Regions from separate parts of the Paenibacillus sp. Cedars genome, predicted to be linked through region 3. Evidence: predicted binding sites of a transcription regulator. Region 3 holds the regulator's gene; each other region holds the start of a gene.
The links. Region 3 encodes NrdR, which represses ribonucleotide reductase genes. Its sites were predicted from a motif close to AACACNATATATNGTGTT; they were not measured.
Positions count from the first base shown of each region.

Region 1: the regulator NrdR is predicted to act here: its motif matches at 7,882-7,899, upstream of B9D94_RS08290 (adenosylcobalamin-dependent ribonucleoside-diphosphate reductase).
Region 2: the regulator NrdR is predicted to act here: its motif matches at 8,279-8,296, upstream of B9D94_RS21505 (anaerobic ribonucleoside triphosphate reductase).

Region 1 covers NZ_CP020866.1:1,427,910-1,438,323, reverse strand. The annotation lists gene B9D94_RS08315 (glycoside hydrolase family 32 protein) at 387-1,478, opposite strand; gene B9D94_RS08310 (alpha/beta hydrolase) at 1,519-2,136, opposite strand; gene B9D94_RS08305 (NUDIX hydrolase) at 2,653-3,078, opposite strand; gene B9D94_RS08300 (class I SAM-dependent methyltransferase) at 3,119-3,865, opposite strand; gene B9D94_RS31750 (hypothetical protein) at 3,927-4,049, opposite strand; gene B9D94_RS08290 (adenosylcobalamin-dependent ribonucleoside-diphosphate reductase) at 5,118-7,763, opposite strand; gene B9D94_RS08285 (DEAD/DEAH box helicase) at 8,185-9,942, shown strand; gene B9D94_RS08280 (YqhG family protein) at 9,944-10,414, shown strand, end outside.
Region 2 covers NZ_CP020866.1:4,288,862-4,299,275, reverse strand. The annotation lists gene hisS (histidine--tRNA ligase) at 1-626, shown strand, start outside; gene aspS (aspartate--tRNA ligase) at 674-2,449, shown strand; gene B9D94_RS21525 (tRNA threonylcarbamoyladenosine dehydratase) at 2,485-3,240, shown strand; gene B9D94_RS21520 (HelD family protein) at 3,496-5,673, shown strand; gene B9D94_RS31800 (hypothetical protein) at 5,785-5,916, opposite strand; gene B9D94_RS21515 (replication-associated recombination protein A) at 6,159-7,466, shown strand; gene B9D94_RS21510 (PCYCGC motif-containing (lipo)protein) at 7,521-8,057, shown strand; gene B9D94_RS21505 (anaerobic ribonucleoside triphosphate reductase) at 8,337-10,414, shown strand, end outside.
Region 3 covers NZ_CP020866.1:1,089,249-1,099,662, forward strand. The annotation lists gene pstC (phosphate ABC transporter permease subunit PstC) at 1-777, shown strand, start outside; gene pstA (phosphate ABC transporter permease PstA) at 778-1,653, shown strand; gene pstB (phosphate ABC transporter ATP-binding protein PstB) at 1,703-2,458, shown strand; gene phoU (phosphate signaling complex protein PhoU) at 2,512-3,171, shown strand; gene polA (DNA polymerase I) at 3,316-5,976, shown strand; gene mutM (DNA-formamidopyrimidine glycosylase) at 6,144-6,980, shown strand; gene B9D94_RS06765 (MntP/YtaF family protein) at 7,102-7,845, shown strand; gene coaE (dephospho-CoA kinase) at 7,855-8,454, shown strand; gene B9D94_RS06775 (lytic transglycosylase domain-containing protein) at 8,451-9,017, shown strand; gene B9D94_RS06780 (alpha/beta-type small acid-soluble spore protein) at 9,085-9,312, opposite strand; gene nrdR (transcriptional regulator NrdR) at 9,461-9,934, shown strand; tRNA gene B9D94_RS06790 (tRNA-Ala) at 10,111-10,186, shown strand.

The sequences.
Region 1 (10,414 bases), 340 kb from region 3:
CTATGATAGACTCGCAGTCCAGTCACCAGATAGATCCTTAAAGGGTTCATTACATTTTCTTCAAGTCCAGTCAACGCGATAGGAGAGTAAAATCCCCCGTCTCTAATCGCATATAACTAAATTAGGTTACCGTGAAGGCAAACCATTCTTCGATTACTTTGCACACAAAATAGCCTTAAACCACTATCCAATTCATTGTGCGAAGAATATCGAGAATTAGTTTGCCACACGTAACCCCTCCGTTCATATCAGATACAGCAATGCTAACATACGATGAATTTCCATGTCAATACTTGGGGATTTTGTTCAAGCTAACATAAAAGGTAAGCCCTCAGTTTAAATAGATTGTTAGATAAAGTGCTTATCACACATTTTCCTCGGCTTATTTATTTTGCATACCAGTAGGTAAACACGGCCTCTCCTTTGTTAACAAACACCTCAATGGTTTTTGTGTCACGCAGCACCTTGATAGAGTTTATTGCACCGCCGTATTCTACAGGGAAGGTAATATTGTTTGCTTTGATCCAAACTTTATCGTTCTCGACAACAACCAGTTCATCAGAATTGTTTAGCAACTCTTGTGCTTCGGCTACAGGGTAGGCGAGCAATTTACCGTCCTTCATGCTTAGCTCGCATGGAATCGTCAATGCCCCAGCATAATCGGCTCCCCCGTTTAGTTTCTCATCCTTGTTGAATAACCAGCCGATAATGATCCTGCGGCCTTTAGGATCCAGAAAAGTCTGTGGTGCATAATAGTGCGGCCCAATATGAGGCGTATGCAATGAAAAATCAGTCAACTGCTTTCCGTCAAAATTACCATAAGCAAACATCGTCGCACGGGTGTCACGGTTTATTTGTGAGAACATCAGCAGATTCTTTCCTTCAAAAGGGAAGAAGTCAGGGCATTCCAAGACGCCTCCATATTCAGAGCCTTCAAACAAGACTCCTACATAGTCCCAATCCAGCAGATTTTGTGATTGATAAAGAAGTATTTTACCAATGCCCTCCTTGCCTGACGCGATTACCATATAGTAAACTCCGTCCATGAAGGTGACCTTGGGATCACGGAAATCAGCACTCGCTTCTGGAGGAAACTCCCTGATAACAGGATTACCACTGTACTTCTCAAAGTGTATTCCGTCATGGCTAATTGCAACCGATTGTGTCTGACCGTGCACATCTGATACCGAGGTATAGATGAGATAAAGGATGTCGTCCTTGACGACAGCACAGCCGGAAAAGCACCCACCCTGCTCACTGTCTTCGTATTCCTGGTCAGGGTAAAGAGCTATCGATAATTCTTCCCAATGAACAAGGTCATCGCTAACAGCGTGCCCCCAGTGCATCTGACCCCAACGGGGAGCAAATGGATAATGCTGAAAGAAAGCGTGGTATCGCCCTTTAAAGAAGACTAGACCATTGGGGTCGTTGATCCAACCGGTTTTCGGCTCGAAATGATATTTAAGACGTTCTGGCAATTTATATCAGCTCCTTATTGATATTGTCTTACTAATGGGATTACTTATTTGGAAAATTCACATATATCTTTACAAGTTTACTTAGAATCTCAATACTTTCCTCAACACTAGGGGCCTCTAAAGAATGACTTGCATTCGGAATTTCAATTACCTCTCTGACTTTGTCTATGTTAATTTGGTTGGCAAGCTCATGATTGAACACTTCATCCTTTGTTCCATAAACCACAAGGCCATTAAACTTGTTAACATAGTGAATGGTGTCTTTAATTGGTGTCAAGAACAGATGTTTTACTGGGATTTCAAGTTGTTCATGCACTTCCCCAGCAACTATTGTTCCAATGCTCTTACTGATAAAAACAACTTGATTATACTTGCTAATGATTTGTTGAACCGATTCATAGCTATCTTCTATGACTCTTTGCAGCTCATTCATATCCAAATCCGTTCTCGCTGCTTGATATCCATATTCAAGTACCAATAAATCGAAACCACTTTGGATTGAGGAAGTTCCAGCAAAATGCAGACATGGCTTATCACAAGGATAGTTTTTTCCGGGAAACAGAACAACGAGTTTATTGTTTTCCTCATATAGCTGATAATACTTTTGTTTCATGTCCGTTTTCCAGAACGAGGGTATCGTTAAAATCTCAAATTTCATTGCCTTTCATCCTTTCCGCTTCAGGTGATTTGGATTTCGATACACTATTTGATTACGCTGAATGGTTTATCAGAATTTGCTTTTTTGCCTTCGACTATTACTTTGATTATGTAATAAGCAATATTTAATGTTATTCCAAAAAGGATTAATAGCATTGGGTGACAAAAATGACTGAACACCTCGGAATCTGTATGTATCCTAAAAGATAAATTATTAAATTCAACATCATTAATAACAAAACCCTCGTATTGCATAAGTTTAAAATCGCTCGTAATATTACGAACAAAGTTGTAAGTCATATTCAAAAGATTAAGAAATATTATAAAATTTAGAGTGATCATATATGTGCTTAAGGCACTGATTTTAATTTTCATAACTAACTCCTTTATGTTACACAGCTGTTCGTTGATTTCCATAGGTTTAGAAAAGCCCCCTGATTTAGACTGCGCAAGGGGCTGCTGAACTTGTAACAAGTCAGTCGGGACTCTATATTTAGTGACACTTCCTGTGATCCTTTCAAATATTCATCTTGTCGTTAAACTCGATGCAAAAAGGCTGTACCTCTGCTCTTAGACAATACTCAATTCTCTTCTTGAAATCTTTCCATGTAATCATCGCTAACGCTTCATCAATCGGAAAAAATCCCGTTTCCAAGCTTTCAGATGATGGTGTCAATTCTCCGCCTATTGGTTTTGCGAGAAATAGGGTATTGCAAATTGAATTTCCAACGTTCTGAAATATCCCACAAAATCTGATGATCTCAATATCAATTCCTGACTCTTCTTTGGTTTCTCGGATTGCGGCTTTACTCAATGATTCTCCCTCTTCAACTTGACCCCCAGGCATCTCCCAACCTCTTCTTGGTCCCTTAATAAGTAATATCTCATTGTTATCATTTATTACAATTGCTGCTGCAGAAACAATATGTTTCGGAGGGCTCATCTGTATTCTCCTTTCCCCTATTCACACGACGGGCGAAGTTTTAAAGTTTTCTCGCTTTAATAACGAAGGTTACAGGAAACATCTTGGCTCTTTTGACAAAATCGTTATTTTCATCGTGTAGTTGTGTGATTTCATTCTCGGTTTCTTCAACCATTTGTTCAATAACAAACCCTGATTTTGCCAACGCATTTATATAGGTTGATAGTTTGCGATCTGATAAAGTTAGCACGCCTTGACAAAAATCAGGAGATACCGAATACCAAGATTCATCGAAATAACTTTTGTTAAACGAAAATGTATTGTTTTCTTCAACAACACATTTGTGTATCGGATGAGACCAACTGAAAATAAATATGCCGTCTTTTTTTAAATAAGAAGCGATCCGTCGAAAAGTACCTTCAAGGTCGGTTGTCCATCCTATGGCATAAATCGAATAAACATAGTCAAAATAATCCACAGGGATGCTACATTCTTCTTCCATCGGAGAACAGATCCATTTTGCTGAAAGCCCGCACGCCGTCAAGTGTTGTTTTGCCTTTTCAATTTGTTTTTCTGATATGTCGATCCCCCATAGTTCAGATGCATGACGCTCCCCTTGATATTGCAAAGATTGTCCATTTCCACAGCCTATTTCTAACATCTTTTTCCCTGAGACATCGCCAAAAAGTTGGCATTTTTCTTCCGTGATGAATGCTCCATAAAAAGGAAGCACAATTGCTCTTAAGTGGTCATTTCCTTTGGTATTCCAATAAGAGCTGTTTGTTTCATAAACACTATGGATGTTCATGCTGATGACCCCCTCTTATACAAATTTGGTTACCTGAACTACCTTTTTCCTGATTATACCATCAAAGCCCTATCTTCTTTCCCATCAGTTCCGATACCTCAAAAATGATGTCCTCCATATTTTTATTTGCATTAATGATCAGATCAGCGTTTGCTTTCACTTTCTTTCCGACTTTCATATACATGTCTTTTACTCCTTGATATAAGTAATCATATAAAAAATGATCCAGCATGTTCACTAGAACTTCTGAATCATTCCTTAACCGTGTATCCTTCTACTCAAAGCTGACACTACGGTGCTTTTGCCTGCTCCCAAGTAACCGCTTACTGCAATAACCATAGTTTTCATTTTCCCGATTCACGGCGCCGAGAGTCTTAAGGTCGCGTTGCGACCAGGTCAGACAGGACTTAGCCACGCAGGTATGTCCGGCTGATTCCACTTCCTTAAAAAAACTCTGGTGGGCCGGGGGAGACGAATGCCACCCGAAGCGTGACCTTTTGTTGGGCTCGCTCAAACTCCGTTTAGGAACCGATCCTTTTTCAATTTAAAAAATAAAACGGCCAATCGATGGGGCTTGGCCGTTTGGATCTCTATGAATTTATTATTAATAGACTTGGTTTAAACTAACAGGTCCCAGACTACCATAAGACCCTTGGAACTGTCCTTTGAGTACATAAGTTCCGGGACTAAGATACCCTACTGAATACTCGACAGGACTTGGTGAGGTTGGCCCGATATTCACGGTTGTCGTGAAGACTGTACTAAGTTGACCGGCTGGTCCTTTGGAATATAGCGTTAGCTCAACGGTTTCATTCGTAGAGCTCCATAGGCCAACACTTAATTTATGTTGAGCTGGTTGGTAAACTGTCAAATCATGCGATGTTGCAGTATACGCAGCAAATGCGCTAGTAGAGAAAGAGAAACATGCTATTAACAAGATCAATACTACTTTCTTCATTCATTCACCTCCCTTCTTTCCTTCTTGATTTAGAACGTCAGTAGAGAAATTATGTAATGGTCATATCATAAGTAATATTTTAACTATTATATCAAAATAAAGATTTTATGCATATATATTAAATTTTCCGAATAATAAATGTTGGGTGTTAATGGTACGGTTAATCTATTGCAAAAAACACCAATTCCATCTGCATGGCAGAGGAACTGGTGCTTCCAGCTTTTAAATATTCGATTCGGGTGCAGATTCTATTCTACCGTAGTCTTCAAAATGATTTTAAGTCTTGGCAATCCCTCAAGAACACTTACTGTACCCGCAGTTACCGCACGTCTTGCATCCCTCAATGTTAATCAAGGATGCACCGCCGCAGGATGGGCACAGATCGAGCGACATGGAGCCGCCGCCTGCCTGCGAGCCGTGGCCGCCATACCCTGCGGCTGCCGTTGCACCAGCCTCGCCTGCATCGACAGGCGCCATCGTGGCTGCAACCGGTGCCGGATCATGGTCATGATCCGCCTCCGCGTTGTTCGCCACGTGCGTTTCCAGCGCCTTCGCTACGGCGTCGGCAATGGATTCCACGCGGTTCGCACCGAAGCCGATCGCGCCGGTGCCGCCAATGCCCTTGAGGTGCTTGATCAGCAGCTCCACCTTATTGCCGTGGTCCCCGTACCGGAGGAACAGGGAGCAGACCCGGCCCAAGGCTTCCGCCATCGCGAATACATCCGAGCCGGCCTTGCCGACATTCAGGAAGATTTCGCTGGGAATGCCGTCCAGATCATTGATCGTAATGTACGCCATGCCAAACGGCGTATTCATCTTATAGGTAGCTCCGCGCAGGACTTGCGGGCGCTTCTTGTATTGTTTATCCAGCCCGCTCTTGCTTGTGGATGCTGTCACTGCTACGCTTGCACCCGCTTGCTCCACGCTCGCCGCATCCTCTGCCGCTTGCCCTGCCGCGCTTTGCTCCAAGGCCGTTTCCGCCGAAGGGGCGGTCACTGCTTCGGCTGCTTTATCTTCTTTTTTCTCCGTCTGCAGCACCTGCACATCGCGGCTGCCGTCACGGTAGATCGTTACGCCTTTGCATCCCAGATCGAATGCCAGCTCATACAGGCGCTTCGTATCTTCAACCGTGAAGTCAGCCGGACAGTTGGCCGTCTTCGAGATGGAGCTGTCCACCCAGCGCTGAATCGCCGCCTGCACGCGGATATGGTCCTCGGCGGAGAGTGTCATCGCCGTGACGTAATAATCCGGCAGCTCCTCGCCCGGATGACTGTCCAGCCAGTCCTGGGCAATCGGCACGAACTGCTCGTCGAAGCCAAGACGGCTTTGACGGAAGTATTTGAAGGCAAAGTACGGCTCGATGCCCGTCGACGTTCCAACCATCGTACCCGTGCTGCCCGTCGGCGCTTGGGTAATCACGGTCACGTTGCGCGCGCCCTTTTCACGCACCGCATCCGCCACTTCTGGATACACTTCAGCCATATTTTTCATGAAGCCGCTTTGCAGGTACAGCTCGGCATCGAATGCCTGGAACGAACCCTTCTCTTCGGCAATATCGGCGGAAGCCAGATACGCCTCGCGTGCGATGAAGCCGTACAGCTTATCCAGGAATTCCAGTGATTCCGGGCTGCCGTAACGGATATTCAGCTTGATCATCAGCTCGGCCAGACCCATCGTTCCAAGGCCCACGCGGCGCTCTTTTTTCTGGTTCAATTCATTCTCTTCAAAATGGTACGGCGTCCGGTCAATGACATTATCCAGGAAGCGCACGGAGTAACGCGTCGTGGTAGCCAGCTCTTCCCAAGCGACGTCATGATTCGCTTCATCATAGAACTTCGACAGGTTCATCGCCGACAGGTTGCATACGCCCCAGCCAGGAAGTCCCTGCTCACCGCAAGGATTCGTGCAGATAATCGGGTTGAAATACCAGCTGTTGGACATCTGGTTGTAGTATTCCATGAAGACAACACCCGGCTCCGCGGATTTCCATGCAGATTCGATAATCGTATGCCATACCTCGCGTGCCCTTACCGTTTTATATGGAATAACGCTATGTCCGGCATTCTTCCATTTCTCCAGGTCACCGTCCCACAACTCATCATAATCGGGATCGGTGGTATCCGGGAACACGAGCTCCCAGTCCAGATCCTCCTTCACGGCTTTCATGAAATCATTGCTGACGCATACTGACAGGTTTGCATTTGTAACTTGTCCCATCGTCTGCTTCACCGTAATGAAATCCTCCACGTCCGGGTGCCAATCGTTAATCATTAGCATGAGCGCGCCCCGGCGGCTTCCGCCCTGCTCGATCAGGCCTGTCGTATAACTGAACAATCCGCCCCACGATACCGCACCGCTGGAGGAACCGTTCACACCTCTCACAATCGCCCGCCGAGGACGCAGGGAGGACAAATTGATGCCGACACCGCCGCCGCGCGCCATAATCTCGGTCATTTCGGACAGAGTTTCCATAATCCCGCCCCGACTGTCCTTCGGCGAAGGAATCACGTAACAGTTGAACAGCGTCAATTCATCGCTTGCACCCGCACCAGCCGCAATCCGACCGCCCGGCACCAGCTTCCAATCATCCAGAATCTCGCGGAATTTCCCGCGCCACTCCTCCTGCAGTTCCGGCGTTGCTTCCACCGATGACATAGCAGCTGCGAGTCGATCCCACATTTCTTCCGGCGTTTTCTCGATGGTTAACGTCAGCTTCTCCACATCCGATTCCACAAGCTCGCCCTTCCGTGTCTTCACCGTGACCTTGCGGCCTTCGCGCTTCACGATTTCGCCAACTTCCTTAGTCGGAAATTTAGGATCATCCTTCGTCAGAACAAGCACCACATCGCCGACCTTCGCGTTGTTGGTGTCCGCATCCTTCCAGGCATACCGGTCCAAAAAGATCTTCTCGCTTAAACCTTCCAGCCGCTGATTCTGCATCGTAGTCAAGAGCAACTACCTCCTATATAAGTTATAAAATCAAAAAGATTCCCAAGTGTATGCGCTCACCAACAACATAACCTGTTATGTAGCCGGTCAAACATCCGAAACCACTATATACACTATATATAGTGCTATTTATTCATTATACTACACTATATATAGGTTAACTATGCCGATAATGTGAAAATTAAGCCGACTGTTCCAAGCTCCCGCTCGCAAGCTTCTGCTTTCTTCCTCTCGCTCTCTTTTTCACTCTTCCCTATGAAAAAAAGGATGAAAATATCCAATTCCAGCAGCCGCGCACCCTCAGGGGATTTCGCTTCTCCCAAATCCAAGCAAGGTTATGAAGACTTCTTTTTTCGTCCATACTACATATACACCGCTGGCCCGGAATATTTCACAACAGGAGGAGATCGACATGAACCATCAGCCATCTGCCGATTCAGGCATGATCATCGACCCGCGCATTCCCGTTCCCTTGCAGATCGACCGTTCCTGGTTTGACGATCTCGCCGGACGCCTGGACAAAGGCGGACCTTGGGGTGACTATCGACTGGCCCAGCTTGCCGTAGAAGGCGAGAAATCCCGCCTCGTTACAAGCTTCGAAGAGCTGCAATGCCTCAAGCATCTTGGCACCTTATCCCCGCTTCCCCACCAGACGGATACGGCAAGACGCGTTTTGTTCGAGATGTCGGGCAGAGCGATTCTGGCCGATGAGGTGGGACTTGGGAAGACAATTGAAGCCGGTCTTATTTTAAAAGAATACCTCGTGCGCGGACTCGTATCCAAAGTTCTGATACTGGTTCCCGCTTCCCTTGTGCTGCAATGGGTCCGTGAGCTGAACTCCAAGTTCGGCATACCTGCGGTCGCACAGAAAAAAGCCTACTCCTGGGGCAACGATATCGTTGTCGCCTCCATGGATACGGCCAAACGCGATCCTCATCAGGAAATTCTGCTAAACGAAGAATACGATATGCTCATCATCGATGAAGCGCATAAACTCAAGAACAAGAAAACGTCCAATTATCAATTCATTCAAAAGCTGCGCAAAAAATACTGCCTGCTGCTGACGGCCACGCCCGTGCAGAATGACTTGAGTGAGCTCTTCAATCTCATCACGCTGCTGAAACCGGGCCAGCTTGGCGGCCAAGGACAGTTTGCCGCGAATTTCGTTGTCGATAAACGGAGACCCAAGAATCAGGACCAGCTCAAGGACGAGCTGTCCAAGGTCATGATCCGCAACCGCCGCGGCGAAGGCGAAGTGAAATTCACGAAGCGGTCCGTCCGCAATGTAGGGCTCAGCCTTTCGCCAGAAGAACAGTCATTATACGACGGGGTCACATCCTTCGTCAAAGATCAGTATCAGGCAGCCGGGGGAAATTTAAGCAGTATGCTGTCCCTCGTTACGCTGCAGCGGGAGGTGTGCAGCAGCCGGGATGCGGTGTTCGTTACGCTTGTTAATTTGTCCAAGAAGCTCCCGGAGGACTCCCCCCTCCGCGATAAAATCTGGGAGCTGGTTTATCTGATCAAGGCCATAAAAGCGAACACCAAGGCCGAGAAAACCATTGAGCTCATTCAACAAATGAATGAGAAGGTTATTGTATTCACGGAATACCGGGCAACGCAGGAATATCTGCTTAATTATTTTCGTGATCACGGTCTCGTTTCCGTTCCTTACCGCGGTGGGATGAACCGAGGCAAGAAGGACTGGATGATGGATCTCTTTCGCGGTAAAGCACAGGTTATGATTGCTACGGAAGCGGGCGGAGAAGGCATTAATCTGCAATTCTGCCACCATATGGTCAACTTTGACCTGCCGTGGAATCCCATGCGGGTGGAGCAGCGGATCGGACGCGTGCACCGTCTCGGTCAAACCAACGATGTGCAAATCTTCAATTTATCCACCTCCGGAACGATTGAAGAACATATCCTGAACCTGCTGCATGAGAAGATCAACATGTTCGAGATGGTCATCGGCGGACTGGATGTCATTCTGGAGCGGTTTGAGAAGAAGGAATCCATTGAGAAGAGCCTGTACAAAATCATGCTGGAATCCGGCAACGACGATGAAATCCGGCAGCGCATCAGCACACTGGGCGAAACGATACACCATATCAAACAGGATATCGAGCTCGAAAGCAGCGAAGAAGAAACCCTTAGAGAGGAAGAGGCCTAATATGACCATGACGCCGCAGCAGGTGCAGCAGCACTTCATGGCCTATTTGGAAGCCACCGAATGCACCGTCATTGAAAAATCACCTGAGCATGTCACGGTGAAACTGTCCCCGCAGGCCGATAAAATGCTCACCAACCGCCCGTACTACTGGGGCTTTGTGGAACGTACCGGCGCTCCAGCCGAAACGTTGTCGTTCAACTTCGTCTTTGATCCGGATAAATACGATGAACGGCTCGCGAAGACAAAAGAGGCGGAAGTCAAAGCTCAGCTCGCGGCACCAGCGCAGGATCCGCTGCTGGCCCGCTATTACGGAAATGCGCCGGTACTCCCTGTCCTTGGACCTGGCCGGATTCAACGGGAAAATATCGGTTATGGCAGCAGCCGGCTCGCCCAAATCTGGAATGCAGCCCGCGAGGAAGGCAAATGCGTTTATCTGTTCCAGCAGCGCGATACCGAGCCTCGCCCCCGAGGG
Region 2 (10,414 bases), 3.2 Mb from region 3:
ATTGCAAGAAGGATCAAGGGAAGTTCGATGATGCTCCTTCGATCCTGGATAGCCTTGATGAGGATTGCAGCACACACTTCGAGAAAGTAAAAGGATATCTGGATGCCATGGGCATTGAGTATGAGATCAATCCAAGACTCGTTCGGGGATTGGACTATTATACGCACACCGCATTTGAATTCAAAGCACAGGGGATCGGCGCAATTGACACGGTAGGCGGAGGCGGACGGTTTAATGGACTGGTCGATCAGATCGGTGGACCGGATCAGCCGGGTATCGGGTTCGGGATTGGTCTTGAGCGGATTCTATTGATCCTGGAGCATCAAGGCGTCAACCTGTCGGCTGCGAAGCCGCTGGATGTCTACCTGGTGGCACTGGGCGAAGCGGCTGAGCGGGAAGTGGCAAAATTGATCTACGAGCTGCGCAGCAAGGGCGTATCTGCGGAGCGGGATTATCTCGGCCGCAAAATGAAAGCCCAGATGAAATCCGCTGACCGTCTGCAAGCCAGGTATGCTGCTATTTTGGGCGATGATGAACTGGCGCGCGGAGAAATCGCTCTGAAGTCGATGGAAACCGGCGAGCAGCGCATCGTGAAATTGGATAGTCTGGTTCAAGAGTTCGTTTAATCGTCGTGATTTAGCGACTTAATTATACTAAAGGGGAATGATAACCGATGAAAAGGACGCATCAATGCGGTCACCTGACAACCGCGCACATTGGAGAAAATGTAACACTGAACGGCTGGGTACAAACCCGCCGTGACTTGGGTGGAGTGCTGTTCATCGATCTTCGTGATCGCAGCGGCATTATGCAGATTGTATTCAATCCGGATTTCTCAGGCGAAGCTTTGGCAGTTGCCGACAAAGTTCGCAGCGAGTTTGTACTGGCTGTATCCGGTAAAGTCGTAAAGCGTGATCCTGAAACGTTCAACCCGAATCTGCCAACAGGCGAGATTGAAGTTCAAGTGACTAACATCGAAGTGCTGAACGCAGCAAAAACACCTCCGTTCTTTATCGAGGACGGTGTGGAGGTAGATGAGCAGCTTCGCCTGAAATACCGTTATCTGGACCTGCGTCGTCCGGAGATGCAGAAAACGCTGATGCTGCGCTCGAAAGCGTCAAAAATTTTCCGTGACTTCCTTGACGGGGAAGGCTTCGTGGATGTGGAAACACCTATTCTGACAAAGAGCACGCCGGAAGGCGCACGTGACTATCTTGTGCCAAGCCGCGTACATTCAGGCGAATTCTTTGCGCTTCCGCAATCCCCGCAAATTTACAAGCAGCTCCTCATGGTGAGCGGAATTGAGCGCTATTACCAAATTGCGCGCTGCTTCCGTGACGAAGACTTGCGGGCTGACCGTCAGCCGGAGTTCACCCAGGTCGACATTGAGACGTCCTTCCTGGAACGTGATGATCTGCTGACCATGATGGAGCAGCTGATGGTGAAGCTGTTCAAAGAAACCGTAGGTGTCGAGCTTGCAACGCCGTTCCAGCGTATCAGTCATGCTGAAGCCATGAGCAAATACGGCTCGGATAAGCCGGATCTTCGCTTCGGTCTGGAATTGATCGAAATGAACGATATCGTAGCAAGCAGCGGTGTAAAAGTATTCTCTTCCGTCATCGAAAAGGGCGGCGAAGTGAAGTGTTTGAACGCTAAGGGCTGCGGTACTTGGACCCGTAAAGAGATTGACGATCTGGGACCGTATGCCGCCCGTTACGGAGCGAAGGGTCTTGCATGGATTCAAGTGAAGGAAGGCGAATTCAAAGGGCCTATCGTGAAGTTCTTCAGCGAAGAGGAGATTGAAGCCGTAAGAGAACGTACGGGAGCCGAAGATGGTGACTTGCTGCTGTTCTCCGCTGACAACAAAAAAGTGGTTGCGGATGTTCTCGGTGCACTCCGTCTGAAAATCGGACGTCAGCTTGGTTTGATTGACGATAACGAATACAAATTTGCTTGGGTGCTGGACTTCCCGCTGCTCAGCTATGACGAAGACGCGAAGCGTTATGTAGCCGAGCATCATCCGTTCACCCGTCCAAAACACGAAGATCTGGAGCTGCTGGACACGGACCCGCTTGCCGTACGCGCGGAAGCCTATGATATCGTGTTGAACGGGTATGAAGTCGGTGGCGGTTCTATGCGGATCTATCAGCGAGAGATTCAGGAAAAAATGTTCGCCGCACTCGGACTGTCGCCGGAAGAGGCTCATGAGAAGTTCGGCTTCCTGCTGGACGCGTTTGAATACGGTACGCCTCCGCATGGCGGAATCGCCTTCGGTTTTGACCGTTTGGTCATGCTCCTTGCAGGGCGCACCAACCTGCGTGAAACGATTGCATTCCCGAAAACGGCCAGCGCAACGGATCTGTTGATGGATGCTCCTTCCCAAGTGGACGGTGGACAGCTGGAGCAGCTGCATATCAAACTTGCCAAGAAGCCGGGCGACGAGAAATAAGCCAGGTGTTCTCGATAAAGGAGGTTGCTTGAATTATGCTGCATCAATTTTCCCGAACGGAATTAGCCATCGGCCCTGAGGGCCTTGAAGTGATGAAGAACAGTACGGTGGCTGTGCTCGGTATTGGCGGCGTAGGTTCCATCGCGGTGGAAGCCCTTGCCCGTACCGGGGTTGGCCGCATCATTCTGATCGATAAAGATGTGGTGGACATCACCAATATCAATCGTCAGATCCATGCGTTAACCACAACGGTGGGTCAGAAGAAAGCCGATCTGATGGTGGATCGGGTTAAACTGATCAATCCGGAGTGTGAAGCGATTGCGCTGAACATGTTCTACACCGAAGAGACGTATGAAGAGCTGTTCAAGTATGAGCTGGATTATGTGATCGATGCTTCGGACACGATTATTTATAAAGTGCATCTGATTAAGGAGTGCCTGCGGCGCGGCATTCCGATCATCTCCAGTATGGGTGCAGCCAACAAAATGGACCCAACGAAGTTCCAGGTAGCTGATATATCCAAAACTTCCATGGACCCGATTGCTCGAATCGTGCGCACGAAGCTGCGTAAAGACGGCATCAAAAAAGGGGTCAAGGTGGTATTCTCTCTAGAGGAGCCCATGAAACCCCGTAAGGACGTTACGGAGAAGATTGTGCCCGAGAATGCACCCGAGATTCGGAAGGCCAAGCAGCCACCGGCAAGCAATGCGTTTGTTCCTCCTGTAGCCGGTCTGATCATGGTTAGCGTAACCGTGAAAGAGCTGCTCGAAAAAGGCGGCGTATCCTTGTAAACGAGGCTTTTAGCAACAGCCGCAAAAATTTAAAAATATATAAAGACGCAGTATCCGAACAGGGGATGCTGCGTCTTTTGCTGCGATTGAAGGAATGCTTATGTAGCTGAACAAGCACTGCGTAATTCATGCGGCAGAGCTGTGCTAGTATATCCAGGCAAGTTGTGCTACAATGAAACTCCTTTTGTGTCGCGGTCAGTTATAAAGCCAGAATTCCGATGCGAAAATAATATGTTTCTTAGGAGGTAACTGAAAGTGTCAGAATCTTTTCAAAGTGCCTATCAAGAAGAAGAGTCAAGGCTAAACGAGGTTATTGTCGAGATTGACCGTCAACTTGAGCGTTTGCGCGGCATTCCCGTATACACGGGTCATGATTTTACGGAGCAGGTGCTCGAAGCAGGACGGGAAGAGAAACGGCAAGCCCTCGCCAAAAGTTTGCCGGAGCCTTACTTCGGAAGGCTGGATTTTCAAGAAAACGGAAACGGAGCGAAGAAACCGCTCTACATTGGGAAGATAGGCTTCGATAAAGCAGATGCCGGGGATCATCCGATGGTGATTGACTGGCGCGCTCCTGTCGCGAGTCTTTTTTATTCGTTTACGGGCGGTGCCGATCCAGCATCATTCGAAGCACCCGAAGGAATCATCGAAGGTCTTGTGTATCTGAAACGCAACGTTGTAATCCGTAAGCAGATCCTGGAGCGGGTCTCCGACACGTACAATCGGGATAGCGGCGGACCCGCTGTATCCGATGAGTTCCTGGTCTACCGTCTCGGGGAAAACAAGGACAACCGGCTTCGGGATATCGTATCTACGATACAGGCCGAGCAGGACAAAATCATCCGGGCAGCGAAAAACACCGCCCTCATTATCCAAGGGGTTGCGGGAAGCGGCAAGACAACGGTAGCGCTGCACCGATTGGCTTATTTGCTCTATCAGTACAAGGAGCAGGTTACTGCGGAGAAAATGATTATTTTTGCGCCGAACCTGATGTTCCTGGATTACATATCCGATGTGCTGCCTGAGCTTGGGGTTGGCGACATTCAGCAGCGTACATTCGGCGACTGGGCTTCGGAGTTACTGGATATTCAGCTCTCCTCGGAAGATCATGCGCAGACGCTGAATCAATGGTTTGAGACAGAACCAGGGCAGGGAACGCCGGACATTGATGACAATGTCAGCGGCCGCTACAAAGGTTCACTAAGGCTAATGGAGCTTATCCGACGCTGTGTGGAATCGTTAGAAACCGAGGCGCTCCCTGTTGACGATTTCTCCCCATGGGATGGAGCCGTTTTAAAACAGGAGACGATAGCTGAATGGTTCTACCAGGAATATAAGCCTTATCCGTTAGCGAAGCGCAAGGAACGGCTGCTGGCAAGATTACACCGCTGGGTAGAAATGGAGCTGAAGAAGTCCCCTTCGGCAGCCGTGATGAAAGAACGGAAGAAAAGGGCGGCTCAACGCGAAAAGGCTTATGGCAATCGATGGCCGAAGTTCGAGCCGGTTTCATTATATAAACAATTGTTCGGTGCGGCTAAAGCGGCCGGTACGTGGTTTGAAGAGCTGTCGGCCCTTATCCCGTCTGGCGTGCTTGCTGCAACGCGCAAAGATTTGAAGAAAAACGTGATCCGGGAAGAGGATCTCCCGGCACTGCTGTATTTCCACTGCCTGCTGAATGATATTTCCGGGGATCAGCGGTTTGACCATATCGTGATTGATGAAGCGCAGGATTTCTCTCCATTTCAGGTAGCCGTGCTGGACCTGTTCGTGAGAGGACATTCTTTCACGATATTAGGTGATTTATCGCAAGGTATCCATGCGTATCGTGGCGTTCATGCTTGGGAAGAGATGAGCTCCCTCTTCAAGGAAGAGGAGACGGCTTACTTTGCTCTGACGCGCAGCTATCGTTCCACGATGGAGATTATTGAATTTGCTAACGACATTCTGGAGAAGGGGGTCAGCAGTGACCTGCTGGCTGTACCCGTATTCCGAAGCGGCGATGCCGTCCGTCTTATACCATATGATTCCAAGGACTCCAGAACAGGTGACTTAGCACGGGCATTGGATACGCTCATCTCCAAAGAATACCGGACCGTTGCGATACTTACCCGCACCTTACGGGAAGCGAAAGATTTACATGAGCAATTAAGTCCCGATTGGCCCGACCTGAACCTGATAGATGGCAACAAAGGAACCTATCAGGGCGGCTATTCCATTCTCCCTGTGTATTTGTCCAAAGGGCTGGAGTTTGATGCCGTTGTCGTGGCGGATGCGGATGCGGCACATTATGCGGAGAAAGCTTGGGATGCCAAGCTAATGTATGTGGGCTGCACCCGGGCATTGCATGAGCTGTGGCTGCTGCATGGAGAGCCGCTGCCTTCCTATGTCATGACGGAAACGTCGGAGATTACTGTCAATGGTTGGCCTGTGGAGTAATGATGTAACATCACGGATGTTAAGGTGATCGAAATTAACAGAAAAAAAGCCTCTTTGGGGTGATACATGCATGCATCATGTGCTCATCCCGACGAGGCTTTTTTGCTGCGCTTATCCAAGCATTTGGTAGGAGGAACCCAACTGATCGATAAATCGAATCAAAGTCCAAACGATGAGAATAGAGAAAGCGGCAAGCAGCAGGATGATCAGAGTTATTTTCTTTCGTACAGGTTTACGGTTCATTTCATATCCTCCGGTCGTGGTTGATTCTAATCATACGTTGCTTAATCTTAAACGCTTTAGAAAGATAAAAGTTTGACTTTTTGTCAAAGCAAGCAGTTATTCATCAGTGTTATCAGATCAACAAATTATGAAGTCATTGCCTTCCACAGGCACAGTTAAATCGAATATGATATGATAGAGCGTGACGGATTTTATTGAAACCGGCTTAGGATTGCATTGATATCAGACAAGGAAGTGTAGCAATGGATTTATTCAGTATCGGGCGTGAAGGGGACCGGGATTCCCGGCTGCTGGCCGATCGCATGCGCCCTTCGTCTCTTGATGAATATATAGGACAAGAACATATTATCGGACCGGGCAAGCTGCTTAGGAGAGCCATTGAGGCGGATCAGGTTTCCTCCATATTGCTGTACGGCCCGCCGGGTTGCGGCAAAACAACCCTCGCCCATATCATATCCCAGCAAACCAAGGGACATTTCGTTCGTCTTAATGCGGTGGAGGCGTCCGTTAAGGACGTTAGGGAAGTCATTGAGCAGGCTCAGAGCAACCGCAGTCTGTATGGGACCAAAACGATACTGTTCCTGGATGAGGTTCATCGCTTTAACAGTTCCAGGCAGGATGCGCTGCTGCCCGCCGTTGAGAACGGCACGATTATATTTATCGGTGCTACGACCGAGAACCCCTTCCATTATGTGAATGGGGCCTTGATGAGCCGATCGACCTTATTCCAGCTTCAGCCGCTGACCAAGGAGCATTCCATGATTGCAATGCAGCGTGCTCTGGCAGATCAAGACAAAGGCCTCGGATTTATGGATCTCAGAGCGGAAGAGGAAGCGCTGGATCACATTGCAACCATGGCGAACGGCGATATCCGGCGCGCGCTGAATGCGCTGGAGCTGGCAGCCATGACTACGCCTCCGGATGCCAACGGTACGATCCATATTACGCTGGATGTTGCGGAGGAATCGATTCGCAGGCCCATCGTGCGTGCCGATGAGTCGACACAGTATGATGTGCTGTCAGCCTTTCATAAGAGCATTCGGGGGTCCAGTGATGCGGCTCTGTTCTGGTTTTTGTACGCGGTTGAAAAGCTCGGGATGGATCCGATGGTTTTCATTCGGCGTTTGATTGCCGCCAGCAGTGAGGATATCGGCTTAGCCAACCCGCAAGCGATGGTGCAGGCGGTAAGTGCGTTGGATGCGTACCGGAATAACGGTTGGCCGGAAGCGAAACTGAATATCGCCCAGGCGATTCTGTTTGCAGTGGAGAGCCCGAAATCGGACAGCGTTGTATCCGCCATCTCCCGTGCCATGTCGGCCATGGATGAGGTGAAATCAGCAGAGGTTCCGCTTCATCTGCGTGATACACATTATCAGGGAGCCGTGAAATTGGGACATATCGGCTACAAATACCCGCATGATTATCCAGGCCATTACGTGAAGCAGGATTATTTACCGAAGGAGCTCTCCCGCAGGGTGTTTTATCAGGCAACCGAGCAGGGGAACGAATCGAAGATCGCCCACAATCAGAGACTACGACGCGAAGAATAGCGGAACGGCTGAGCAACAGCCCTGCGACCGCTAATTAATTGGAGGATAAGAGTAATGAGAACAGGGAAACAACGGTTTGTCATCCTGCTGCTGTCTGTTGGTGTATTGCTCAGCGGCTGTTCGGGAAAAAGCGTCCAGGAGCAGGTCACAAATGGGCAGGCTGCGGAAGCGGCGCATGAGCATGGGCACCAGACTCAGCTGACGAACGGGGATATTCAGGAGGCGACGGCTTCCATTGACGAGCTGCCTGATTTTTTGAAGAATCAGACCAGCGAACTTCAAACGATTTATGCGCTGTCTGCACAAGTGAGTGATGTGCTGAAATATATTCCTTGCTATTGCGGGTGCGGGGAAAGTGCCGGTCATGAGAGTAACTTGAACTGTTTTATCGATGAGATTCAAGAGGATGGGACCGTGGTATGGGATGATCATGGTACCCGCTGCGGAGTGTGCCTGGACATCGCCGTAGAATCTGCAAAAATGAGCAGCGAGGGCATGAGTTTGACGGATATCCGGTCTGCCATCGACGAGAAATACAGCACCGGTTATGCCAAACCGACGCCAACTCCAATGCCGCCAGCTGCAAGCTGATCGGTTACTGGAATGAAAGGAATGAAAATTCAGAAGATGCCGCTTGCGATTCATGAATCGTAGGTGGCATCTTTTTCGTTCGCCGGATTTACTTCGGCAAGCTGGTTGCCCAGGATTTGGGCGGTCTTCTTTCTCATTTGTCATTTTCCCCGCATGACTCTCTCCTGAACCGTGATCTATATCACAGCGCCAAACTATATATAGATGTAAATTTGTTTAACGAAACTATATATAGTGTGATAGTGATCTTGATCTATCTATAAGGAGTTGACCAAATTCATGAAAGTCATGAAGAGAGACGGATGCCTGGTGAATTTTGAGATGAGCCGGATTGTGAAGGCGGTGGATAAAGCATTTATAGCGGTAGAGGGTGCTTCCCGGGAGCAAGCTGCGTTAGAGATTGGCGTTCGGGCAGCCCATATAGCGGCGGGAATGGATCAGGTGACGGTGGAGGAGATTCAGGACATCGTGGTTGAACATTTGCAGAGCAGCGGTTATACAGAGGTAGCCGCGGCCTATCAGCAATACAGGGAAATCCGTGACCTGGAGCGGGTTCGCCGGGGGGAGCTGTACAAAATCAGCAGGGATGTGATTGGGGTAGCCAATCTCGATCTGCTGCGGGAGAATGCAAATCTGAACGGGGATTCCTTCAGCGGAAAAATGAGCCGTATTGGCTCCGAATATGCCAAGTGGATGGCAAGTCATTTCGTTCTCCCGGCGGAGCTTATGAGAGCTGTCAAGGACGGTTATGTATATGTGCATGATCTGGATCAGTATGCGCTCGGAACGACGAACTGTATATTCATCCCATTCAATCGTCTTTTGGAGCGGGGCTTTAATACCGGAAACGGATCCGTCCGGCCGCCGCAGAGTATTATGACGGCAATGGCGCTGGTAGCCATTATTTTTCAATCCCAGCAAAACAGTCAGTTCGGCGGTGTTTCGGGCAGTAAAATCGATTGGGATCTGGCACCGTATGTCGGTAAATCCTTTCGCCGGCATTTTCGCAAGGGTGTGGCCTATCTGGAGGAGGCAGCACAGAGAACATCGACGGCAGGTATTCTTCCGGACACTGAATTATACATAGACAATGAGCAGCTGAAGGAAACATACCCTCGAACTTACCGATACGCCTACAATGAGACGGTGAATGAAGTGAAGCAGGCTGCGGAATCCTTGATCCATAATTTGAATACGATGAGCAGCCGGGCAGGCGGTCAGATTCCCTTCACTTCGCTGAACTACGGCATGTGTACGTCCACCGAAGGGCGTCTGGTGTCCCATGCCCTGCTTGACGCCACGATGAGGGGACTTGGCGGGGGAGAGACGCCGATTTTTCCACAGCATATATTTCAGTGCAAGCAAGGGGTCAATCAAAGGGAAGGAGATCCCAATTATGACCTGTTCCTGAAAGCTGTAGAATGCTCCAGCCGCAGGCTGTACCCGAATTTTGTCAATGTGGACGCATCGTTTAACCTTGCCTACTACAGCCCGGACGATCCGGATACAATCATTGCCACCATGGGGTGCCGAACAAGGACGATTGCAGACCGTTTTGGGCGAAATCGCCTGAGTGGAAAAGGCAATTTGTCCTTCAACACCATTAATCTGGTCAGGCTTGGCATTGAGCATGGAATACTCGAAGGGAAGCGGGACTTACCGGATCTGACCCACTTCTTCAAGCAGCTGGATCATTATATGGCCATTGCGGTGGAGGGGCTGATTCATCGTTATGAGCTGCAAGCGGATCAACCGGCTAAAGCATCTGATTTTATGATGCGGGAAGGCGTGTGGGAAGGCGGCGAAGTGTTGTCACCGGAGGACAAGGTGCGGGATTTGATCAAACACGGCACCCTTGCGCTTGGATTTATCGGGCTGGCTGAATGCCTGAAGGCGTTAACCGGACAGCATCACGGGGAGGATGAGACCAGCCACCGGCTGGGGTTTGAGATCATAAGGCATATGCGGCAGTTTTGCGATGAGGCCAGTGAAAGATACAATCTGAACATCTCCTTGTTTGCAACACCGGCAGAGGGGTTATCCGGAAAATTCACGAAGCTGGATCGCCATACCTTCGGCGTGATCAAGGGGGTAACCGATCGCGAGTATTACACCAATTCCTTTCATATTCCGGTTTACCATCCGATGGCAGCCTATCGAAAAATCCGCTCGGAAGCACCCTTTCACGAGCTGTGTAATGCAGGAGCCATTTCGTATGTAGAGCTGGATGGGAATGCGAGACAGAATACGGCTGCTTTTCGGGAGGTCGTGCAGTTTGCCTTGCAGCAGAATATCGGGTATTTCTCTGTTAATCACCCTGTCGATCGGTGCCCCGCATGCAATTATGAGGGGATTAT
Region 3 (10,414 bases):
GAATCCGTGATCTTCTTTAAGGAAGTGCCGGTATGGTCCTTCTTGACAGGAACGACATGGAGTCCAATTCTCCCTCCAAAAGAATTCGGCGTGCTGCCCTTGCTGGGCGGCACATTGCTGATTACAGGCATTGCGGTCTTATTCGCAGTGCCTATCGGCTTGGCATGCGCTATTTATCTCAATGAATACGCTCCTGCCCGGGTTCGGGGGGTTGTAAAGCCAGTACTTGAAGTATTGGCCGGTGTACCGACGATTGTATATGGATACTTTGCGCTCGAAACGGTAACGCCATTCCTTCAGAAGATTTTTCCCAACATGGGTATATTCAACGCCCTTAGTGCCGGTATTGTGGTCGGGATCATGATCCTGCCGATGATATCGTCACTAAGTGAGGATGCCATGCGAGCTGTACCGAAGAGTTTGCGTCATGGCGCTTATGCGCTGGGAGCTACCCGGTTTGAGGTTGCGCTGAAAATTGTGCTGCCTGCTGCTCTATCGGGCGTAGTGTCATCCTTTGTATTGGCGTTCTCGCGAGCGATTGGCGAGACAATGATCGTAACGGTGGCTGCCGGTGCAACCCCGCAGCTGACACTGAATCCGCTGGAAAGCATTCAGACGATGACTTCTTATATTGTTCAAGTAAGTATGGGTGACGTTCCGCGCGGAACGATCGAATACGGTACGATTTTTGCAGTAGGTCTGACTTTGTTTGTCATCACCTTCTTGCTTAATATACTGGCGCAGTGGGTCGCTCGCCGTTTCAGGGAGGAATACTAGATGGAACAATTAAATCTGGGGGATAGCAAAGGTATCAACCGGAGACGTCGAAGTGACCAGACGCTGCATATTATTTTTCTGGCTTGTACCAGCATTGGTATTCTGGCCTTGATGGCTTTGATTGTTACGATTGTGATGGATGGCGTTCACAGGCTCTCACCGGAGCTGTTCACCAACTTTCCGTCACGAATTGCGGATAAAGCTGGCTTGAAATCGCCGATTGTCGGCACGATTTACCTGCTGCTGCTCATGGCGCCGCTGTCCTTTATACTGGGTGTGGGTGCGGCAATCTTTCTTGAAGAGTATGCGGGACGCAGCCGCTGGGTTCGGCTGATTCAGTTGAATATCAGTACGCTTGCAGGGGTTCCTTCTATTATATACGGTATCCTGGGTCTTGCGATTTTTGTGCGTGGGATGAACCTTGGCCGCAGTCTGCTCTCAGGGGTATTAACGATGACCTTACTCGTGCTTCCGATTATTATCGTTGCGGCTCAGGAGGCGCTTCGTGCCGTACCTAAGAATCGGCGGGACGCTTCGTATGCCCTTGGGGCAACGAAATGGCAAACGGTATCCAGCGCCGTGCTGCCTTCAGCGATTCCAGGAATTATGACCGGGGTTATCCTGGCCTTGTCTCGCGCGATCGGCGAAACCGCGCCGCTGATTATGATTGGTGCTTTAACGTACGTGGCCTTCTTGCCGGAGAATCTGCTTGATTCGTTTACTGTCATGCCGATCCAGATCTTTAACTGGGTATCAAGACCAAGTGAGGCTTTCCACGAGCTGGCAGCTTCGGGTATCATTCTGCTCCTCATCATGCTGTTCATTATGAACATTGCAGCCGTGTGGATCCGGAATAAGTATTCGAAGAACATCTAAGAGAGGCTATAAGCAGATCTAATCGTGAAAAAGGAGACATGAATAAGATATGGAATCCATCATACAAATTGAGAAACTAAACCTTTATTATGACACGTACCACGCCCTGAAAAATGTAGATCTGGACATTCCGGAGAAAACCGTGACGGCATTCATCGGACCGTCCGGCTGCGGTAAATCCACTCTGCTGCGTACGTTGAACCGGATGAACGATATGATTCCCTCCACCCGGATTGAAGGCAGCGTGCAAATTGGCGGGACGGAAATTTACAGCGAAGAGGTTCACGTTGAAGCATTGCGCAAACAGGTAGGCATGGTATTTCAGCAGCCGAATCCGTTTCCTAAATCAATCTATGATAACATCGCGTACGGGCCGCGTCTGCATGGCATCCGCAACAAAGCCCAGCTAGATCAAATCGTGGAACAGAGCCTGAAACAAGCCGTTCTGTGGGATGAGGTCAAAGATTATCTCAAGCGCTCGGCTTTGAGCCTCTCTGGCGGCCAGCAGCAGCGTCTGTGCATTGCCCGGGCGCTTGCCGTGCAACCGGATATTCTGCTGATGGACGAAGCAACATCGGCGCTTGACCCGATCTCAACGCTGAAGATTGAAGAGCTGGTACAAGAGCTGAAGAGCAACTACACCATTGTCATGGTAACGCACAACATGCACCAGGCTGCCCGTGTATCCGGGCAGACGGTATTTTTCCTGAATGGTGAAGTGGTAGAATCCGCAAACACCGATACACTGTTTTCTACACCATCCGATGCGCGTACCGAGGACTATATTTCGGGCCGCTTCGGGTAATGATTCAATATCGAAATGATCTTTCTTAAAAGCAGATAGGAGGAGCGTCACACATGATCCGGAGAATTGAGTTTGATCAGCAGCTTAATGAGCTGAAGACCCTGCTGCAGGATATGGGCAAACATATGGAGGAAGCTCTGGCCAGCAGTGTACAGTCTCTCCAGACCTTGGATACGGAGAAAGCACAGGCCGTTATCAAGAACGATGCGCAGTTAAACACCATGGAAGAGCAGATCATGGAGATTGGCTCCCGCTTAATTGTAACCCAGCAGCCTGTGGCGAAGGATTTGCGCCGGATTTTGGTGGCCTTCCGCATTGCAAGCGATTTGGAGCGTATGGGCGATTTGGCTCGAGACGTTGCCAAGGTTACGATCCGCCTTCAAGGACAGAAGCTGATTAAGCCGCTCGTGGATCTTCCACGGATGTCGGATTTGGTGCGGGCGATGGTTTCAGAATCGATCGAATCCTATCTAACCGAAAACACAGATCTGGCTTATAAAATGGCTCAGGACGATGATCAGGTTGATCATCTATACAGCGTCATTCTGCAGGACCTCTATGCGCATCTGACTTCTGATCCGGATTCGGCCAATCAAGCCATGCTGCTGATCATGGTGGGGCGCTACATCGAACGGATTGCCGACCATGCAACCAATATTGGCGAGAGTACCGTATATCTCGTTACAGGGCATCGTCCTGACCTCAATCAATAAGCGCGATTACAGGGAAACGCTGGCGAAAGCCGGCGTTTTTTTGCGTGAAATCTTGAATTCACCGTTAATCGAACGGATTGTTCGGAATTAGCGGTAACCTATGTTATCATGTGGGAAGGAAGTAATATGGGTGCGAGGTGTTCTATGGACAAGCTGATTCTAATTGATGGAAATAATATCATTTACCGTGCATTCTTTGCAATGCCGCCGCTTACGAATGCAAGCGGGCAGCAGACGAATGCGGTTTACGGTTTTACCACCATGCTGCTTCGGGTGATTGAAGAGCATAAACCGACACATATGATGGTAGCTTTTGATGCTGGCAAGGAAACGTTCCGGCATGCGGATTATCAGGATTACAAGGGTGGACGTCAGAAGACGCCGCCTGAGCTGTCGGGACAATTCCCGCTGCTTAAAGAGCTGCTTAAGGGCTTGGGTGTCCCCCAATTTGAAATCGGCGGTTATGAGGCGGATGACATCATCGGCACCATTACCCGTCAGGCTGATGAAGCTGGCCGTAAAGTGATGGTTGTATCGGGAGATAAGGACATGCTTCAACTGGCTTCCGAGCATACAACGATTGCCATGGTCCGCAAGGGTGTTACAGATATCGAGTATTATGGACCGGAGCAGATCAAGGAGCGTTACGATCTGACCCCTGAACAGATTATCGATTTAAAAGGGCTTATGGGCGATGCTTCCGATAACATACCAGGGGTTCCAGGCGTGGGCGAGAAAACAGCGCTGAAGCTGCTGCATGAATTCGGCTCGGTAGAGGCTGTGATCTCGCGGACCGATGAGCTCAAGGGCAAGATGAAGGAGAAAATTGAAGAGCATGCGGATTCCGCCATTCTCAGTAAGAAGCTGGCTACGATCTTCCGCGAGGTTCCGCTGGAGCAGTCGCTCGATGATATGGCGTTTGCAGGCTTGAATGAGGAAACGGCCGGACCTGCGCTGGCGAAGCTGGAGTTCAAATCCCTGATTGAAAGGCTGAACCTGAGCACGAGCGGGATCAGCGGTGATGCAGCGGAGGCGAAGCCGGAAGCGAAGATTGATGTGGCAATTGTAGGCACGAAGGAGCTAGCCGGCGTTGCTGACATTCTTGAACACGTGACTATGCTGCATGTCGAGACGCACGGAGACAATCCCCATCATGCAGAGGTGATCGGGATTGCGCTGGCAACAGCGGAACGGCAGTACTATATTCCGTTTGACGTTCTGAAGTCGGAGGAGGCGGAGCCTGTCCGTGCTTGGCTTGCTGATAGTGAAATCCAAAAACGGGGTTATGATTTGCATCGGATTGATCTGGCGCTCCACTGGCAGGGCATTGCTTTTGCAGGGGCGGCATTTGATGTCCATCTGGCGGCCTACCTGCTGGATCCGACGGAATCAAATCAGAGCCTCAGCGGGCTGGCTTCCAAATACGGACTCGCGTATCTTCAAGCCGATGAGGATGTGTTTGGTAAAGGGGCAAAATACAAGGTTCCCGAGCTGGAGAAGCTTAGCGAACATATGGCTAGAAAATGTTTGGCCGTCACGGAGCTTGTCCCGGTACAGGAGAAGGAGCTGGCAGCAAATGAAATGCTTCCTCTCTTCCATGATCTGGAGATGCCGCTTTCCCGCATTCTTGCCGATATGGAGAAGCAGGGGATTGCCGTGAATGCGGAAGCTCTGAGGGAGTTGGGGCGTGAGTTCGAGGGGCAGATCGACAAACTCGTTAAAGAGATTTACGAGATTGCCGGAACAGAATTCAACCTGAATTCGCCTAAACAGCTGGGAGAAATACTGTTTGTCAAATTGGAGCTGCCGGTCATCAAGAAGACCAAAACCGGTTATTCCACGGATGCTGAAGTGCTGGAGAAGCTGGCGCCTTATCATGATATCGTTCGCCTGATCCTGCAGTATCGTACCCTGGCTAAACTGCAATCTACTTATGTGGAAGGCCTTCTGAAGGAAATCTCGGCACAGACCGGGAAAGTACACACATATTACCGTCAGACAATAGCTGCGACGGGCCGTCTGAGCAGCCAATATCCAAATTTGCAGAACATTCCGATCCGTCTGGAGGAAGGGCGCAAGCTGCGTAAAGTTTTTGTGCCGTCGGAGCCCGGCTGGAGCATTCTGGCTGCCGACTATTCCCAGATCGAGCTTCGTGTGCTTGCGCATATTTCGGATGATGAGCGGCTGAAGGAAGCCTTTGTTCAAGATATGGACATTCACACCAAGACTGCGATGGATGTGTTTGGAGTCGGCGTGGATGAGGTGGATTCAAATATGCGCCGATCCGCCAAGGCGGTTAACTTCGGGATTGTCTATGGCATTAGCGACTACGGCTTGTCCCAGAACCTGAACATTACCCGGAAGGAAGCTGCGGCGTTTATCGACCAGTATTTCGAGGTGTTTCAGGGCGTACGCCGCTATATGGACGTGATCGTCAAGCAGGCGAAGCAGGACGGTTATGTGAAGACGCTGCTGGAACGCCGACGTTATTTGCCGGAGATCAACGCCAGCAACTTCAACCTGCGCTCTTTCGCGGAGCGTACGGCGATGAATACGCCGATACAGGGAACCGCGGCGGACATTATCAAGCTTGCCATGGTCCATATGGACAAAGCGCTGCATGAACGCCAATTGAAGAGCCGCATGCTGCTTCAGGTACACGATGAATTGGTGTTTGAGGTGCCGGAGGATGAGCTGGAGGTCATGAAGGAATTGGTTCCGGAAGTCATGAGTCATGCATTGAAGCTGTCGGTACCGCTGAAATCGGAAGTCAGCTACGGAGAGAACTGGTACGAAGCGAAGTAGATGTGCTGCAGGCTCTGCCTCGCAGGCAGCTTGCTTACAGATGATGGGGACGTTTCTAAGGGATCATGGCGTGAAGAGGGGGCTGATTATGCACCATACCTTTCCACAAAACCATGGTCCCGCTGTGTCCCAACTTCCGGTATAATGGTACATGAGGTGAAGTCATTATGCCGGAATTGCCGGAAGTAGAAACCGTTAAACGAACACTTAACCAATTGATTAAAGGTAAGCACATAGATCAAGTTTCCGTACATTTGCCGCGGATTATTCAACGTCCCGACGATGCCGAGGCGTTTGCGTTTATGCTGAAGGATCACACCGTGCAAGGGGTGGAGCGCCGAGGCAAATTTTTGCGGATACTGCTGGACGGGCTGGTCCTCGTTTCCCATCTTCGGATGGAAGGCCGATATGGATTATATAGGGCCGAGGAACCTGTAGAGAAGCATACCCATGTCATATTCCATTTCTCGGATGGCACAGAGCTGCGTTATAAGGACGTGCGCCAATTCGGTACGATGCATCTGTTTGCGCCCGGGGAAGAATTCAAGCATGCTCCCCTTGCCAAATTAGGCTACGAGCCGCTTGATGACACATTTACGTTAGGAACCTTCAAGCAGGTCATTGGCAGCAAAAAAACAAAGATCAAGGCTGTGCTGCTGAACCAGGCATATGTGGTCGGAATCGGCAATATATATGTCGATGAGGCTTTGTTCCGGGCCAAGATTCATCCGGAGCGCAGCGCGAACAGCTTGAAGGATGCGGAGCTGAAGCGATTGTACCATGCCATTGTGGATACATTGTCCGAGGCCGTAAACGCTGGGGGCTCCTCTATTAAATCCTACGTCAACGGACAGGGCGAGATGGGCATGTTCCAGCACAGCCATCAGATTTATGGGCGTAAGGACAAGCCGTGCCATGCTTGCGGTGGTCCGGTTCATAAGATGGTTGTTGGTGGACGCGGGACCCATTATTGCCCGAAATGCCAACCGGTCCAGAAGCAATAAAATATAGGCGTGCACCCATTCCCCTTCTCACACATATAATGTGGAACATATGTGGAGCGCATGGAGCTGCTCTCTTTATGAATGAGCAGCTGTCTATGGCGCTTTCGGAGGAGGGAAAAGGGTGCTCAATCATATTTTCTCGTCTGCGCTGCTGGCCATGGCATTAAGTCTGGACGGTTTTGGAGCGGGTGTTACATACGGTCTGCGCAAAACAAGGATACCGCTATTGTCTGTATTAATCATCTCGCTATGCTCCGGACTGGTGCTAGGCGTCTCCATGCAGGCGGGTGCTCTGTTACAGCGGTTCTTATCCCCATCTGTGGCATCCGTTATCGGAGCTGCCATTTTGATTCTGCTGGGTTTGTGGTCCCTCTATCAGCAAGTCCGCAGAAGAAGCGAGTCTGAAGCGCAGCCGGTTTCTGCTTCGGGGATTTCCGAATCCCTTACGGAAGCACAGGCTGCTTTAAATCAAAGGAAGTCCATCCACGGTGGGGCTGGCACAGCTGAACCAGAGGAGCTTCAGAAGGCTGTATTCTCTCTTGAGATTCCGAAGATCGGCGTTGTCATTCAAATTCTGCGCAGTCCGACAAAGGCGGATCTGGATGACTCCGGCAGCATCTCTCCCTGGGAGGCGATGTGGCTCGGGATCGCGTTATCGCTTGATGCGTTCGGAGCTGGACTTGGCGCAGCGATGCTGGGTTTTTCGCCGCTGGGTACGGCGGCTGTGGTTGCATTGTTTAGCGGGATATTCCTCGTTATGGGCATGAGGATCGGTTTACGTTTTGCTTCCAAGGGCGGAATGCGATTTATCTCTTATTTGCCCGCTTTTTTGTTAATCGTCATGGGTATAATGAAGCTGTTATGAGGTGAAGTCATGAATATCGGTTTAACCGGAGGAATTGCAACAGGCAAAAGCACCGTGTCCTCTATGTTGGCCATGAAGGGAGCGCTTCTCGTCGATGCGGATATCATCGCCCGGGAAGTGATGCTCCCGGGTCATCCGGTGCTGGATGAAGTGACCGAACATTTTGGACAAGATATCCTGTTTGAGGACGGTACCTTGAATCGAAAAAAACTCGGAGAAATCATATTTCATAATCCCGAGCAGAGAACGGCGCTGAATGGTATCACACATCCTGCGATCCGGCAGGAAATCCGGGAACGGACGGAAGCGTACGAACGCCAGCATCCGGATCGGCTCGTGGTGGCCGATATTCCGCTGCTGCTGGAGGCGAGGGAGCAATATCCTTTTCTTGAGCAGATAGCGGTTGTCTATGTACCGCGAGAGCTGCAGCTTGAGCGTTTGATGAATCGTGATGCTCTTACCAGAGAAGCGGCAGAGGCACGTTTAAGCAGCCAGATGGATATCGAACAGAAGAAGTCGCTGGCGGATATTCTTATCGACAACAGCGGCTCACTAGTCGAGACACAGCTGCAGGTGGACAACCTGTGGCGCAGGATGGTTCAAATATGAAGTGGCTGCTTAAAAAAAGAGTGCTGCTTCTGCTGTTTGTTTCTTTTGTAGCGCTTCTGTTCCTGAGCTCCAACTGGATGACGCTCCTGTACCCGATCCATTATAAAGATGAGATCCGGAAGCATGCAGATTACTATGAGGTTGATCCATTCCTGGTGGCGTCCATCATTCGGGTGGAAACCAATTTTAAGCCGGGCAAGGAGTCCAAGAAGGGCGCGCTTGGCATTATGCAGCTGATGCCGGATACGGCCAATTGGGCGATGGAAATGGCCAAGCTGCCATCAGTGAACCTCCTGAGCGTAAAGAATGAAGTGGACGCGAATATCCAGCTGGGCACCTGGTATATCCAGAGCCTGCACAAAGAGATGGACGGCAATCCGATTGCCGCGATTGCGGCCTATAATGCCGGCCCCGGGAACGTCAAGAACTGGATCAACAAGGGTATGTGGGATGGAACCTATGAGAATGTGAAGAGTATTCCCATTGGGGAAACAAGGCATTATGTACAGCGAGTAATTTATTATTATAATCAATATACGGACGTATATAAGGGCGGTTTTTAATGAAAAAAGAGCGCTGGACAGGCTCTTACATCGAGCCGCCAACACTCCTTTTTTAAGGAAGAATCAATTATTGACCGGAGTATTGACCAGCCAATTGTTGCTCGGCCAGGGTTACAAGACGTTTTGTGATGTATCCCCCGATCGAACCGTTCTCGTAGGAAGTCATGTTACCTTGGTATCCGTCTTGTGGGATGGAGATACCAAGCTCTTGAGCTACCTCGTACTTCAATTGCTCAAGAGCAGCGTTTGCGCGAGGAACAACCAGGTTGTTGGAGTTGTTGTTGCTTTGTGCCATGTTAAGTTCACCTCCTTGAGTTGGTAAAAGTATTATGTCTCGGGTTTCGCATTTTCATAACATAAAAGACAAAAGTTTTGCTGGTAAATTTTTCTGAATGTAGTTACAGGTTAAATATGCGAAGAACAAAGGAAGTGAAGATGACTTTATGAAATGTCCATATTGCAGTTATGCCGGAACGAAAGTGCTGGATTCCAGGCCGGCCAACGAGAATAAATCCATCCGCCGCCGCAGGGAATGCGAGCAGTGCAGCAAAAGATTCACAACCTTTGAAATGGTGGAGGAAACGCCCCTGATTGTCGTTAAAAAGGATGGTAGCCGTGAAGAGTTTAGCCGGGAGAAGGTGCTTCGTGGCTTGATTCGGGCTTGCGAGAAGCGTCCGGTATCCGTCGACCAGCTGGATATGATTGTGTCGGATGTGGAGAAAGCACTGCGCAATACCGCAGCAGCCGAGGTGGAGAGCCGCCAGATCGGCGAGCTGCTGATGGAACGGTTATATCCCGTGGATGAGGTAGCTTATGTCCGCTTTGCGTCCGTGTATCGGCAGTTCAAGGATATCAATATGTTTATGAAGGAATTGAAAAGCCTGCTGTCCAAGGATACGGACGTACAGGAGCTGTAAGAGCGTCGTGGTTTTTTAGGGAGACGGGTACTATACCGATGTTAGGATGGCTCCGCAGCCTCAACATGATAAGTGACATTATATAGAGAGTAAAAGAAGTACAGCTTGTCTTCATAAAATGCCAAAAAAATGTTGACAGGCCTGCTGATATTTTATATGATATAGAAGTCGCTTACGGGGCCTTAGCTCAGCTGGGAGAGCGCATCGCTGGCAGCGATGAGGTCAGGGGTTCGATCCCCCTAGGCTCCACCAAATCGCCTACAAACCCTTGATATATAAGGGTTTTTTCTGTTTTATGCGGAGCTACTCACCGTTCATTGGTGTGGAATATAGATCAGTGGTTGGGCATTGCGATTGATCCCTATTGGTGGTCAGAGCAGCCGTGGTCACAACCGTGGTCACAAAAGGATTTCAACCTTTTATGTGGTCACAGATTGTCACGCGGCTTATAAAAATCAAAAAGGTCTTGTCCGCATGAAT